Regions from separate parts of the Lysobacter yananisis genome, predicted to be linked through region 2. Evidence: riboswitches for the same ligand, from Rfam matches in the RefSeq annotation. Region 2 holds a riboswitch; the other holds the start of a gene.
The links. A riboswitch is a leader RNA that binds a small molecule or an ion and turns the genes downstream of it on or off. The one in region 2 is predicted to bind glycine.
Positions count from the first base shown of each region.

Region 1 (7,113 bases), 1.6 Mb from region 2:
GAATGGTGGCGCCGCCGCCGCGGCGCGCAGGCTGGCCGCGGCCGTTCGTTCCGGACGGCATTCCTCGGGAGGGAATCACGATGTTGTCTAGCCTGCTCACATGCGGCGCGGGGGCGCGCGCCGCAAATCACGCCGGGCGCGGGCGCTCGCTGCTGGCGTCCTGCGTGCTGCTGGCGCTGATGCTGCCGGGCCACGTCCTGGCCCAGACCGCCAAGGAACAGCAACTCGAAGCGCGCGTGGCCGAACTGGAGCGCATGGTCCAGCAACTGGTCTCGCAGCAGCAGCAAGTGCAGACCCAGGTCACCGAGGTCAAGGCCGCACAGGCCGCGGCGCCCGCAATCGCCGCAACGCCGGCGCCGGCGGTCAAGAATCCGATCCAGGCCAGCACCATCAGTCCCTCGGCCAATCCGGGCACGCGTTTCAGCTACGGCGGCTTCATCAAGCTCGACGCGTCGGTGACCTCGACCGACGCCGGCGATATCGCCGACGGTTCGGTCGGCCGCCTGTTCTACGTGCCCAAGGCGATCCCGGTCGGCGCCAAGGCCACCCGCGAGGGCGGCAGCGACACCGACATGGGCGCGAACTTCTCGCGCTTCTGGTTCGCCGCCGACACCGACCTGGACAGCGGCGACAAGCTCAAGGGTTATCTGGAATTCGATCTGTTCGGCGGCGGCTCGACCGCGTTCACCGGCAACGAGGTCGCCACCAACACCTACGCGCTGACCCTGCGCCACGCTTACGTGACCTGGAACAAGTGGCTGGCCGGCCAGACCTGGTCGAACTTCCAGGACGCCAACGCGCTGCCGGACACGGTCGACTTCCTCGGCCCGACCGAGGGCACGGTGTTCGTGCGCCAGGCGCAGTTGCGCTACACCAGCGGGCCGTGGTCGTTCTCGGTCGAGAATCCCGAGACGGTGTACACGCCGTTCCGCGGCAACATGGCCCAGGTCGCCGGCGACGACGGCGCGGTGCCCGACGTGACCGCGCGCTACACCGCCAAGGGCGACTGGGGCCATTTCAGCGTCGGCGCGCTGGCGCGGCAGCTCAAGTACCAGTCCGGCCGGATCAACGACAGCACCACCGGCTACGGCCTGAGCGTGTCGGGCAAGTGGAACGTCGGCGCCAGCGACGACTTGCGCTACATGGTCACCGCCGGCAGCGGCATCGGCCGCTACGTCGGCCTGGCGCTCAACAACGACGCGGTGCTCGACGCCACCGGCGACCTGGAGAACATCGACCTGGTCGCCGGCTTCGTCGGCTGGCGCCACGTGTTCAGCCCGAAGCTGCGCGGCAACCTGTTCTATTCGCGGGCGCAGTACGACAATCAGACCGCGCTGACCGGATTGGGCATCACCAAGTCGGCGCAGTCCGCGCACGTCAACCTGATCTACACCCCGATCCCGAAGCTCGACATCGGCGCGGAGTACATCTGGGGCCAGCGCGAGATCGAGACCGGCGAGAAGGGCGAGCTCAATCGGTTGCAGACGCATGTGAAGTACAGCTTCTGATCGAAGCCATGCCGGGGCGGCGACCGCGTCGCCCCGGAATCGTCGTCCCCGCGCAGGCGGGAGTCCAGGAACCTCCAGCGTTCTCGCACGAAATGCTCTGGATCCCCGCGTTCGCGAGGATGACGGGATGAAGGATTCGACGCGGTCGGTACGACGCCGCGCGGCAAGACGAAAACAAAACGCCCCGGCGGGCCACAACCCGCTTCCATCCACTGTTCGGGGGAACAGCCCATGTCCAGCACCACCGCAGGCGCGCATTCGGCGCCGCTCACCAAGGACCACCGCAAGGTGATCTTCGCCTCCAGCCTCGGCACCGTGTTCGAGTGGTACGACTTCTATCTGTACGGCTCGCTCGCCGTGATCATCGGCAAGCAGTTCTTCGGCGGCCTCAACGAGACCAGCCAGTTCATCTTCGCCCTGCTCGCCTTCGCCGCCGGCTTCGCGGTGCGGCCGTTCGGCGCGCTGGTGTTCGGGCGCCTGGGCGACATGATCGGGCGCAAGTACACCTTCCTGGTCACCATCGTGCTGATGGGCCTGTCGACGTTCCTGGTCGGCATCCTGCCGAGTTACGCGACGCTGGGCATCCTCGCGCCGATCATCCTGATCGTGCTGCGCCTGCTGCAGGGCCTGGCCCTGGGCGGCGAGTACGGCGGCGCGGCGACCTACGTGGCCGAGCACGCGCCCAACGGCAAGCGCGGTCTGTACACCAGCTTCATCCAGACCACCGCGACCATCGGCCTGTTCCTGTCGCTGCTGGTGATCTGGGGCTGCCGCAACTACCTGGGCAAGGACGCGTTCGAAGCCTGGGGCTGGCGCATTCCGTTCTGGGTCTCGGTGATCCTGCTCGGCGTGTCGGTGTGGATCCGCATGCAGCTGGCCGAGTCGCCGCTGTTCCAGCAGATGAAGGCCGAAGGCAAGACCTCCAAGGCGCCGATCACCGAGAGCTTCTTCTCCAAGAACGGCAAGATCGCGTTGCTGGCCCTGCTCGGCGCGACCGCCGGCCAGGCGGTGGTGTGGTACGGCGGCCAGTTCTACTCGCTGTTCTTCCTGACCAAGACGCTCGGCATGGACCCCAACCAGGCCGACATCTTCATCGCCATCGCGCTGGCGCTGGCGACCGGCGGCTTCATCTTCTTCGGCTGGCTGTCGGACAAGATCGGACGCAAGGTGATCGTGCTCGGCGGCTGCCTGATCGCGGTGGTGACCTATTTCCCGGTGTTCAAGGCGCTCACCCACAACGTCAATCCGGCGCTGGAAGCCGCGGTCGCCGCCTCGCCGGTCACTGTCACCGCCGATCCGGCGCGCTGCGCGTTCCAGTTCGACCCGGTCGGCAAGGCCACGTTCAAGCAGTCCTGCGACGTGATCAAGTCGGCGCTGGCGAAGAAGGGCATTCCGTACCAGAACGCGCCCGGCGCGGCCGGCAGCGTCGCCACGGTCAGCATCGGCGGCACCGTCCTGACCAGCTTCGAGGGCGAAGCGCTCGACAGCGCCGCGTTCAAGAGCCAGTCCGAAGCCTTCGGCAAGCAGTTGACCGACGCGCTGGCCGCCGCCAGCTACCCGGCCAAGGCCGACCCGGCGCAGATGAACAAGCCGATGGTGATCGCGCTGCTGACCTTCCTGGTGCTGTTGGTGACCATGGTCTACGGCCCGATCGCGGCATGGTTGGTGGAACTGTTCCCGACCCGCATCCGCTACACCTCGATGTCGCTGCCGTACCACATCGGCAACGGCTGGTTCGGCGGCTTCCTGCCGTTCACCGCGTTCGCGATCGTCGCGGCCACCGGCAACATCTACAGCGGCCTGTGGTATCCGGTGGTGGTGGCGGCGTTCACGGTGGTGATCGGCGCGCTGTTCCTGCCGGAAACGAAGGATCGCGATATCACCGAGTGATGGTTTTCGCTTCGCATCACTGCGCCGGCCTTCGGGCCGGCGCAGTTTTTTGGGGAATCGGGAATCGGGACCGGCTACGAGCCACCGCGCCCCACCTACCGTCACCCCCGCGAAGGCGGGGATGAAGAGCGCGAAGAAACGAATCGCGAACCCGAACTACCATAAGCCGATGCAGCCCCTCCCCACCCTGCTGCGCGACATCCGCGCCTGCACCCTGTGCGCCGCGCACTTGCCGCACGGCGTGCGGCCGGTGTTGCAGGCCAGCGCCACCTCGCGGCTGTTGATCGCGGGGCAGGCACCGGGGCGCAAGGTGCACGAATCCGGGATTCCGTTCGACGACGCCAGCGGCGAGCGCCTGCGCGATTGGCTGGGGCTGGATCGCGCCACCTTCTACGACGCCGCGCGCGTGGCGATCGTGCCGATGGGGTTCTGCTATCCCGGCAAGGGCAAGTCCGGCGACCTGCCGCCGCGGCCCGAATGCGCGCCGGCGTGGCAGGCGCAGTTGCTGCCTCACTTGCGCGAAGTGCGGCTGACCCTGGCCATCGGCCAGTACGCGCAAGCCTGGCACCTGCCGGACGCCGCTACGTTGACCGAAGCGGTCATGGCCTGGCGCGAGCGTTGGCCGCGCCTGCTCGCGCTACCGCACCCGAGCCCGCGCAACAACCTGTGGCTCAAGCGCAATCCGTGGTTCGAACGCGAACTGGTGCCGGCGCTGCGCGAACGCGTCGCTCAGGCGCTGGCCGAATGAGTCACTGGTAGACGAACTTCGGCATTTCCCATTCGTAGCGGATCGCCAGCAGGCGCACCGCGAAGCCGCCGCCGAGGCAGGCCAGCACCGCGACGTTCTCGGCCACGCCCAGGCGCAGCAACCCCAGATACGCCATGCCGGTCAGCAGCGAGATCACCGCGTACAGTTCGCGCTGGAACACCAGCGGAATCTCGTTGCACAGCACGTCGCGCAACACGCCGCCGAACGCGCCGGTGAGCATGCCGGCGACGACCACGATCGCCGGCTGGTGGCCGGCTTCGCGCGCGACCGCGCAGCCGATCAGGGTGAACGCGATCAGGCCCAGCGCGTCCAGCCACAGGAAGGTACGGCGTAAATAGTGCAATTTCTTCGCCAGGAACGTCGCCGCGAACGCGGCGCCGACGGTGTAGCCCAGGTACTCGGGATGGCGCACCCAGCCCAGCGGATAGTGGCCGAGCACGATGTCGCGCAGCGAGCCGCCGCCGAGCGCGGTGACGCAGGCGATGATGACCACGCCGAACAAGTCCATGCGCCGGCGGCCGGCGGCGAGCGCGCCGGTCATGGCTTCGGCGCTGATGGCGATGAGGTAGATGATCTGCAGCAACACGTGCGGGTCTCCGGCAAGGATCGGGAAACCGCGGCGGCGACGGAGACGGATGCGCGCGGACGCCGCGCCGCGGAGCGGACGCAGGCGGACGGCGGGACCGCGCGCGCCGGAGCGCGCGCAGCGATGCGCATCGGTTTCCGCAGCCTCGGCCGCGGCGCCGCTCCCGCTGTCCTTTTACCTGAGAGTTTGCGCGGCGCCGGCATGGCCGGGCCGCTTGCCCCTTCGGTGGGCCGTCGAAGCGGCCTCTCTCCAGATCGGCGATGTCGTTGCAGTGGTCGGTCCGGCGAATCCGATCCGGCGGATCGGGTTCGGCGAACCGGGCCTGAGCGATTATGGGAGCCTGCGCCTTCGGCGGGCGGCGGCCGTGGGCCGGCGCCTCTCTTCTGCGAACGGCGGCATGGTAGCAAGCCGGCGCGACGGCACGAAGCGCACCGGGAATCCAACCGCGTCGCCGCAGCGCGCGCGACGCCGCAGCCGATCGCCGCGGATTTGACTGCGTCCATCGCCGGCCCTACTTTCGCACGCGACGCCCCCGCCGGACCGATGCCGTGACCCAACTGCCGTTCGCAGACGCCGAGTCGTCGCCGTTCCAGGGTTGGCGACGGGTGTTCGTCGCCGGGGCGCAAGTCGCGCCGCGTTTCCTCGACGAACGCGGCGCCTACCGCTACGGACTGTTCGAACTGGCGGCCGCGTCCGTCGCCGAACTCGAACGCGAGCTGGTCCAGGCCGATCCCTCAAGCGCGCTGAATTTCGCTGTCATCGACACCACCGCCGCGGACTGGTCGCCGCAGCGAACCGGCGCGTTCCGCCAGGATCTGGACTTCTATCTGTTCACCGGGGCGACGGCGCAGGCCCGCGACGCGCTGCGCGAGTACCTCGACGCCAATGCGCCGGTCGCGGTCTTGTGCATGGCCACGCCGTTGGGCTGATCGCCGCGCCGCGCTGTCGCGCCGGGGAACTGATGCGGCATCGGCGCCAATGATCCGCCGCGGCGCTCCGCGTCAATCGCCCGCCAACGCGTCGATCATCGACTGCTCCAGCGAGCGCGCCGGATCGGCGCGGATCGCATCCAGTTCGCCGGCGTCCCACTGCCGCCGCAGACGCCCGTCCACCAGCAACGCGGCGCGGGTGATGAAGCGCTCGGCCACGTCCAGCGAATGCGTGGCCAGCAACACCGCCACCCCGCGTTCGCGCGCCAGCGCCTGCAGGTGGCGCTTGAGCGCGTAGGCGCTGAGCGGGTCCAGGCCGTTGAGCGGTTCGTCCAGCACCAGCAGCGGCGGTTCGCCGAGCAGGCCCAGCGCGATCGCCAGTTTCTGCCGCGTGCCCAGCGAGTACTGGCCGATGCGGCGGTCGAGCATCGGCTGCAGCGACAGCGTCGCGCACAGCGCCAGGGTCGGTTCGGGAATCGCGTCCAGGCCGCGCGCGCCGGCGAACAGGCGCAGGCATTCGCGGCCGCTCAGCAGCGGCGGCAGCCGCGCCGGATCGACCGCGAAGCCGAGCGCGCGCTTGGCCGCGAGCGGGTCGCGGTCGAGGTCGTGGCCGCCGATCAGCACCCGCCCCGCGCTCGCCCGCAACAGGCCGGCCAGGCAGTGCAGCAAGGTGGTCTTGCCCGAACCGTTGGGGCCGATCAGGGCGGCGAAATCGCCCGGCGCCAGGGCCAGGTCGATGCCGTGCAGCACCGCGTGCTGGTCGTAGCGGTGGTGCAGGCCTTGCAGTTCCAGGGCTGGACTCATCGGCGCGCCCCCGCGCGCAGGGCCGCCAATGCCGGCAGACACAGCAGCGCGACGGCGACCAGCCACGCCGGCGCGGCGCGCCAGCCCAACCCAAGCAGGCCCGCGCCCAGCGCCGCCAGCGCGCAGGCGCAGGCGAACGCGAAGGCCGGATAGCGCCAGGCCGCGCGGGCGAAACCGCGGCGCGGCACCGGCAAGGCCGCCAGCGCGCGCGCGGCGGCGACGCTCGCCGCGGCGCAGGCCTGCGCGAGCAGGCTGAACCAGGCCAGCGCGGTGGCGATCAGCAACACGCCGGCGCCGCTGGCCAGCGCGGTCGAGCCCGGCAGCGCCATCAGCACCGCGCCGATCATCCAGGCGTGGCCGCCGCGGCGCCAACGCAGCAGCGCCTCGCGCCGCTGCCAGTCGCTCAGGTGCGGCAGGCGCGCGTCGTCGAGCCAGCGCAGGCCGAACAGCGGCTCGCGCGCGCCTTCGCGCACCCGCTGCGCCGGCCGGCGGCGCTGGTGCAGCGCCGCCGCCAGCCCGAGCGCGACGCCGGGCACGAGGCCGGCGGCGAGCACCGCGAACGCGGTGCGCAGGCGCGCGCCGTCGCCGCCGAGCGCGAGCAGCAACGCGGCGGTCGCCGACAGCGCC
Region 1 is NZ_CP133568.1:1,359,919-1,367,031, forward strand. Features, by position in the region: gene RDV84_RS05760 (DcaP family trimeric outer membrane transporter) at 180-1,508, shown strand; gene RDV84_RS05765 (MFS transporter) at 1,740-3,398, shown strand; gene RDV84_RS05770 (uracil-DNA glycosylase family protein) at 3,568-4,146, shown strand; gene RDV84_RS05775 (trimeric intracellular cation channel family protein) at 4,148-4,753, opposite strand; glycine riboswitch at 4,912-5,016, opposite strand; gene RDV84_RS05780 (hypothetical protein) at 5,302-5,682, shown strand; gene RDV84_RS05785 (ABC transporter ATP-binding protein) at 5,755-6,486, opposite strand; gene RDV84_RS05790 (hypothetical protein) at 6,483-7,113, opposite strand, start outside.
Region 1: another riboswitch for glycine. It lies ahead of RDV84_RS05775 (trimeric intracellular cation channel family protein); the one in region 2 lies ahead of gcvP (aminomethyl-transferring glycine dehydrogenase).

Region 2 (7,113 bases):
CCGGCGATCCAGGCGTAGAAGCCCGAGGCGGTCGCCGCCGCCTGTTCCCACAGGATCTCGCGGTCCACATCCACCTCCGCCAACGCCTCGCCGCCCTCGCCCGCCTGCGCCGGCGTCAGCTGCGCCGCGCGGATCGCTTCGACCAGGCGCGCGCCGTAGTCGGCCGGGGGTTCGTCGCGCCGTTCGGCGCGCGGCAGCCAATGGATGCGCATGTCGCCCGGGCCGACCAGATCGACCACGTCGGCGCGCAGCGGCACTTCGATGTAGGCGCGCACTTTCGGCGGGCGCGGCTGCGCGGCCAGCGATTCGAGGATGCCGGCCACCGCCGGCAGCGCGGTCTCGTCGGCGATCAGCAGCACCTCGCGCACGTCCGCCGGCGGGCGCCATTCGACCCCGCCGCTATCGTCCTGGCTGGCGTGCGGCGCCAGCAGCAGCACCCGGTCGCCGGGGCGCGCGCGCAGCGCCCAGCTCGAGGCCGGACCGCTGTCGCCGTGAGCGGCGAAGTCCACGTCCAGTTCGGTCGCGTCCGGCCGCAGCGCGCGGATGGTGTAAGTGCGCATCGGCGCGCGCTGGGCTTCGTGCTGGTCGCGGTAACGCGCGTACCAGTCCTCGCCGCGCGGCACGCTGAGCTCGCCGGCGGCGTTGGGGAAGAAGATCTTGATGCGCTGGTCCGGCCCGAAACTGCGCGCCTGCGCCAGCGACGGGCCGGCGAAGACGAAACGCAGCATCGACGGGCTCAGTTCGATGCGCTCGCGCACCGAGACGTCGAACAGGTGGAAGGGAACGCGTTGCGCCATGGCGGTTGCTCCTGCATGAGCGAATGCACATGGCTGGGAGCGCGTGGCGCGGCCTGGCTGCCGGTGCGGCGCCGTGCGCGCCGCGGTGGCTACAGCTTAGTCCCCGAAGCCGGGCATGGGCTTGCCGGGCTTGGCCGGTGGCCGGTATCCGAATGCAGGAGCGTCGCAAGCCGCGACTGCGGGGTTGCCCGTTTGCGCCGTAAGCGACGGTTCGCGGTCGCGCCGCGCGCCGCTTTTGCAGAAAACGACCGCCACGGCAGCACGACCTGACGGCTACAACGAATCCTGCGGCTCGATCACCACCGCGTCCTCGGGCACGCGCGCCACGCGGTTGCGCGACACCCAGGCTTCCCAGCGCCAGAACAGCCACCCCACCGCGGTCAGGCCCGAGGCCGCCACCGCCAGGTGCAGCGCGCTGTCGCTCAGCAGCGGCGAGATCACCCCGGCCAGCAGCGCGTTGACCACCAGTCCGGCGAAGGCCTGCAGCGAGGACGCCGAGCCACGCTGGTGCGGGTACATGTCGAGGATCGACAAGGTCACGATCGGGAACACCAGGGCGATGCCGAACGCGCCGATGCACATCGGCGCGACCGCCCACGGCACCCGCGGCGCGTCGGTCCACAGGTTGTAGCCCAGGTTCAAGGCGATGGCGAGCGCGCAGCAGGCGAAGCCGATGTCGACCAGGCGGTCGCCGCTGACCTTGCCGGCCGCGCGCCCGGACACGAACGAACCGGCGACCATGCCGCCGATGGTCGGCACGAAGAACCAGGCGAAGTCGCGCTCGCCGAGCTTGAGGATGTCGAGCACGAACGCCGGCGCCGAGGCGATGTACAGGAACAGCGCGCCGAAGTTGAACGCGCCGACCGCGGTCAGGCGCTGGAAGCGCGGGTTGAGGAAGATCGCCACGTAGTCGCGCATCAGGCGCTTGGGCTTGAGCGCCAAGCGCGCCTGCGGCGGGTGGGTTTCCGGCAGCAGCAGCGCCACCGCCGCCCACAGCGCCACCGAGAACGCGACCAGGAACCAGAAGATCGCCGGCCAGTGCGACCAGCCCAGGATCCAGCCGCCGATCACCGGCGCGATCGCCGGGGCGATGCCGAAGATCATCATCACCTGGCTCATCAACCGCTGCGCGTCGTCGCCGTGCAGCAGGTCGCGGATGACGGCGCGGCCAACGATCAGGCCAACACCCGCCGACAGCCCTTGTACCGCGCGAAAGAAAAGCAAAGTAGGCAGATCCGTGGCCAACGCACACGCAGCCGAAGCCAACGTAAAGACCGCCAACCCACCCAAAATCACCTTCCGCCGCCCGATCGCATCCGACAGCGGCCCATGCACGATGCTCATCAACGCATAAGCCACCAGGTACACGCTGATGGTCTGCTGCATCTGCAGCTTGTCCGCGCCCAGTTGCGCGCCCATCGCCGGAAACGCCGGGAAGATGGTGTCGATCGAGAACGGCCCGAACATCGCCAGCCCGCCCAGCAGCAGGGCCAGGCGGCGGATCGGGATCGGCGTTTTGGCGGCGTCCGCGCTCATGCGGCCGCGCTCGGGCAGGTCGGGCTCTGGCCAGCCCGGCTCATCGGGTCTGCGCTCATCGGGTCCGCGCTCATCGAATCTGCGCTCATCGGCCCGCGCTCAGGCCGCGACCGGGGCGTCGGGCGGGCCCTTGAGCTCGACCATGTTGCCTTCCGGGTCGTACAGGTACTGCGAGGGACCCTCGCCCTCGGCACCGTAGCGCGAGCCGAACTCGCCGATGCGCGCGCCGTGGGCGGCGAGGTGCGCCGCGATGGCCTCGCGGTCGAACGGCTCGGCGCGCAGGCACAGGTGGTCCATGTTGCGGCCCTGCTCGCCCGGCGCGGCGCCGCCGAGGCGGCCGATCTTGCCCTCGACGTCGACCAGGTCGATCAGCGAGTCGCCGGCGCGCAACTGGACCAGGCCGATCTCGTCCTGGCGCCGCTCCACGCTGCAGCCGAGCACCTCGCAGTAGAACGCCACCATCGCGGCGGTGTCGCGCACGCGCAGCACCACGTGGTCGAGTTGCAGCAGGCGGAACGGTCGCGCGGCCATGGCCGGGCCTCATCGCATGAATGGGGGCCGACAGCATACTCCCGCGCGGTGCCGCCGTTATCGGCCCGAGTTGCTCGGATCTGTCCGCAAGCCCCTGTAGGAGCGGCGCAAGCCGCGACCGCGACACCCCGCCTACGGCGCAATCGGCCGCCCCGCGGTCGCGGCTCGCGCCGCTCCTACAGGAAGCCCAGGCCACTCCCCCGCCCCTGCCCGCCAACGGCTATAATCCCCGCTTCGACCACGCGGTGGGAGAAGCGTCCGCCCCGGGCACCCCGGCCGGCCGCTGCCGAAGGCGCAACGCCCGTAATCGCTCAGGCCCCAGACCGCCGCGTGTACAAAACTCTGGAGAGACCGCCCGGCCGCAGCGGCATCGCGGACGGAACCGGCGCCGAAGGGGCACGAAGCGAGCGCGGACAGGAGCGGCCCCAGCGGCCCCCCTCCCCCAAGCGGCCTGCGCCGCAGCACGCTTCCAAACTCTCAGGCAAAAGGACAGAGGGGCGCCTCGCGTGCGGCACCGCACGTTGCCTTAGGACGCCCCCTGCCCATGACTCATTCGACCCTGCGCGATCTCGAGCACCACGACGCCTTCATCGAGCGCCACATCGGCCCCAACGACGCCGAAATCGGCCACATGCTCGAGCAGGTCGGCTACGCCTCGCTCGAAGCGCTGACCGACGCCATCGTCCCCGGCTCGATCAAGTCCCCCCAGCCGCTGGCCCTGCCGCCGGCGATCGGCGAAGTGGAAGCGCTGGCCAAGATCCGCGCCATCGCCGCGAAGAACCAGGTGCTCCGCAGCTTCATCGGCCGCGGCTACTACGGCACCCACACCCCCAACGTCATCCTGCGCAACATCCTGGAGAACCCGGCGTGGTACACGGCCTACACGCCGTACCAGGCGGAAATCTCGCAGGGCCGCATGGAAGCGCTGATCAACTTCCAGACCATGGTCGCCGACCTGACCGGGATGGAGATCGCCAACGCCTCGCTGCTCGACGAAGCCACCGCCGCGGCCGAGGCGATGACCCTGGCCAAGCGTTCGGCCAAGTCCAAGTCCGATACCTTCTTCGTCTCGAAGAACGTGCATCCGCAGACGCTGGAAGTGCTGCGCACCCGCGCCGAGCCGCTGGAGATCCAGCTGCTGGTCGCCGACGACAGCGAGGCCGCGAGCGCCGACGTGTTCGGCGCGCTGCTGCAATACCCCGACACCTTCGGCGGCCTCGGCGATTACCAGGCCACCGCCGACGCGCTGCACGCGCGCGGCGCGATCCTGGCCGTGGCCAGCGACCTGCTCGCCCTGGTGCTGCTGAAGTCGCCGGGCGAATTCGGCGCTGACATCGTCGTCGGCAACACCCAGCGCTTCGGCGTGCCGTTCGGCTTCGGCGGTCCGCACGCCGGCTTCATGGCCTGCCGCGACGCCTACAAGCGCTCGATGCCGGGCCGCCTGATCGGCGTGTCGGTCGACAGCGACGGCAAGCCGGCCTACCGCCTGACCCTGCAGACCCGCGAGCAGCACATCCGCCGCGAGAAGGCCACCAGCAACATCTGCACCGCGCAGGTGCTGCTGGCGGTCATGGCGAGCATGTACGCGGTCTACCACGGCCCCGACGGCCTGACCCGCATCGCCCGCCGCGTCCACCGCCAGGCCGCGATCCTCGCCGCCGCGCTGCGCCAGGCCGGGGTAAAGGTCGCCGACGGCTTCTTCGACACCCTGCGCATCGACGGCGTCGACGCCGCCGCGATCCACGCCCAGGCCCGCGCCGCGCGCATCAACCTGCGCGAGATCGACGCCGGCAGCGTCGGCATCAGCCTCGACGAAACCGTCACCCGCGAAGACCTCACCGCGCTGGCCGGCCTGTTCGGCGCCAAGCTCGACATCGACACGCTCGACGCGTCCACCGCCGACGCGATCCCGGCCGCGCTGCGTCGCGCCTCCGCGTTCCTGCAGCACCCGGTGTTCAACACCCACCACAGCGAACACGAGCTGCTGCGCTACATGCGCTCGCTGGCCGACAAGGACCTGGCGATGGATCGCACCATGATCCCGCTGGGCTCGTGCACGATGAAGCTCAACGCCACCGCCGAGATGATCCCGGTGACCTGGCCGGAGTTCGGCAACATCCATCCGCTGGCGCCGGCCGATCAAACCACCGGCTACAAGCAGCTGATCGACGAACTCGAAGCGATGCTGGTGGAATGCACCGGCTACGACGCGGTCAGCCTGCAGCCCAACTCCGGCGCGCAGGGCGAATACGCCGGCCTGCTGGCGATCCGCGCCTACCACCGCTCGCGCGGCGAGGGCCATCGCGACATCTGCCTGATCCCCGACTCCGCCCACGGCACCAACCCGGCCTCGGCGCAGATGTGCGGCATGACCGTGGTGGTGACCAAGACCGACGCCAACGGCAACGTCGACGTCGAGGACATCCGCCGCAACGCCGAGAAGTACAGCGACCGCCTGGCCGCGATCATGATGACCTACCCGTCCACGCACGGCGTGTTCGAGGAAGAAGTCGTCGAGATCTGCCAGATCATCCACCAGCACGGCGGCCAGGTGTACACCGACGGCGCCAACATGAACGCCCTGGTCGGCGTGGCCAAGCCGGGCAAGTGGGGTTCCGACGTTTCGCACCTGAACCTGCACAAGACCTTCTGCATCCCGCACGGCGGCGGCGGCCCGGGCGTCGGCCCGTGCGCGGTCAAGTCGCACCTCGCGCCGTTCCTGCCGAAGACCGTCGACGGCGAAGGCGCGGTCGGGATGGTCAGCGCGGCCAGCTACGGCTCGGCCAGCATCCTGCCGATCTCGTGGATGTACGTGACCCTGATGGGCACGCAAGGCCTGCGCAAGGCGACCCAGGTCGCGCTGCTCAACGCCAACTACATCGCCAAGCGCCTGGAACCGCACTACGAGACGCTCTACACCGGCCGCAACGGCCTGGTCGCGCACGAGTGCATCCTCGACCTGCGCCCGCTCAAGGACGCCACCGGCATCAGCGCCGAGGACGTGGCCAAGCGCCTGATCGACTTCGGCTTCCACGCCCCGACCTTGAGCTTCCCGGTCGCCGGCACGCTGATGGTCGAGCCGACCGAGAGCGAATCGCAGCACGAGCTCGACCGTTTCATCGACGCGATGATCCAGATCCGCGAAGAGATCCGCGCGGTCGAGGACGGCCGTCTGGACCGCGAGGACAACCCGCTCAAGCACGCCCCGCACACCGCCACCCAGGTCAGCGCCAGCGAGTGGACCCGTGCCTACCCGCGCGAACTGGCCGCGTTCCCGCTGCCGTCGCTGAAGCTGCAGAAGTACTGGCCGCCGGTGTCGCGCGTGGACAACGTGTATGGCGACAAGAACGTCATGTGCGCCTGTATTCCGGTGGATGCGTACAAGGAAGAAGTCGAGGCGTAAGTTTCGGCGGCTCGCGCGAGAACCAAGGCCCCGCATCTGCGGGGCCTTTTTTTGGCGTTGGGAAACCGGCCGGCGACGCAGCTGTGGTTTCGCGGTCGCGGCGTGCGCGCTCCTGCAGGGGCTACGTTGCGGCATCGCCTAGCTGTAGGAGCGGCGCACGCCGCGACCGCGACCGCGACCGCGACCGCGACAATCGATTCACGGCGTTCCGAACGCCCGAAGCAACGCTCCAAACCGCCCGCACGCGCAACGGAAAAGCCCCGCATGCGCGGGGCTTTTCCATTCCTCGAACCGCGACCCAGCCGCTTACTTCGAGCGTTCCTTCAGCTTGGCCGAAATCGCATCGAAGTCGGCCTGCGTGGCCGGCGACAGGTTCGGCCGCCCCGCCAGCACGCCCATGCTCACGCCGCCCTGCACGTAGTAGGTTTCGCCGGCTTCGACTTCCAACGCCAGCACGTCCTTGGTCTCGGAGTGCACGGCGTACTCGTGCGCCCCCGGCTCGACCTCGGCCACGAAATACTTGCCGGCAAACAAATTGCCCAGGACGGTTTCGCCTTCGCGCACCTTGTAGCCGATCGCTCCGCCAACGAACTTCGGCGCACGGAAGAACACGATCTTGCCCTTACCGTCTTGTGGCGGCGAAATTTCCACGACCTTGGCTTTGGCCTTCTTACCCTTGTCCGCGGCGCCTTCCTCGGTCGCTACGGCCGGCGCGGCCGCTTCGGCCTGCTCCGCGGCCCAGGCCGAGCACGGCGCGAGCAGCGCCACGGACAGCAACAACACACTGGCATTCAACTTCATTGCACGACTTCCCCTGAGATTGACCGCTCCGCGGATGCGGACGGT
Region 2 is NZ_CP133568.1:5,909,519-5,916,631, forward strand. Features, by position in the region: gene RDV84_RS24430 (siderophore-interacting protein) at 1-797, opposite strand, end outside; gene RDV84_RS24435 (multidrug effflux MFS transporter) at 1,071-2,333, opposite strand; gene RDV84_RS24440 (VOC family protein) at 2,433-2,864, opposite strand; glycine riboswitch at 3,101-3,200, shown strand; gene gcvP (aminomethyl-transferring glycine dehydrogenase) at 3,409-6,267, shown strand; gene RDV84_RS24450 (DUF2846 domain-containing protein) at 6,574-7,068, opposite strand; gene RDV84_RS24455 (hypothetical protein) at 7,065-7,113, opposite strand, start outside.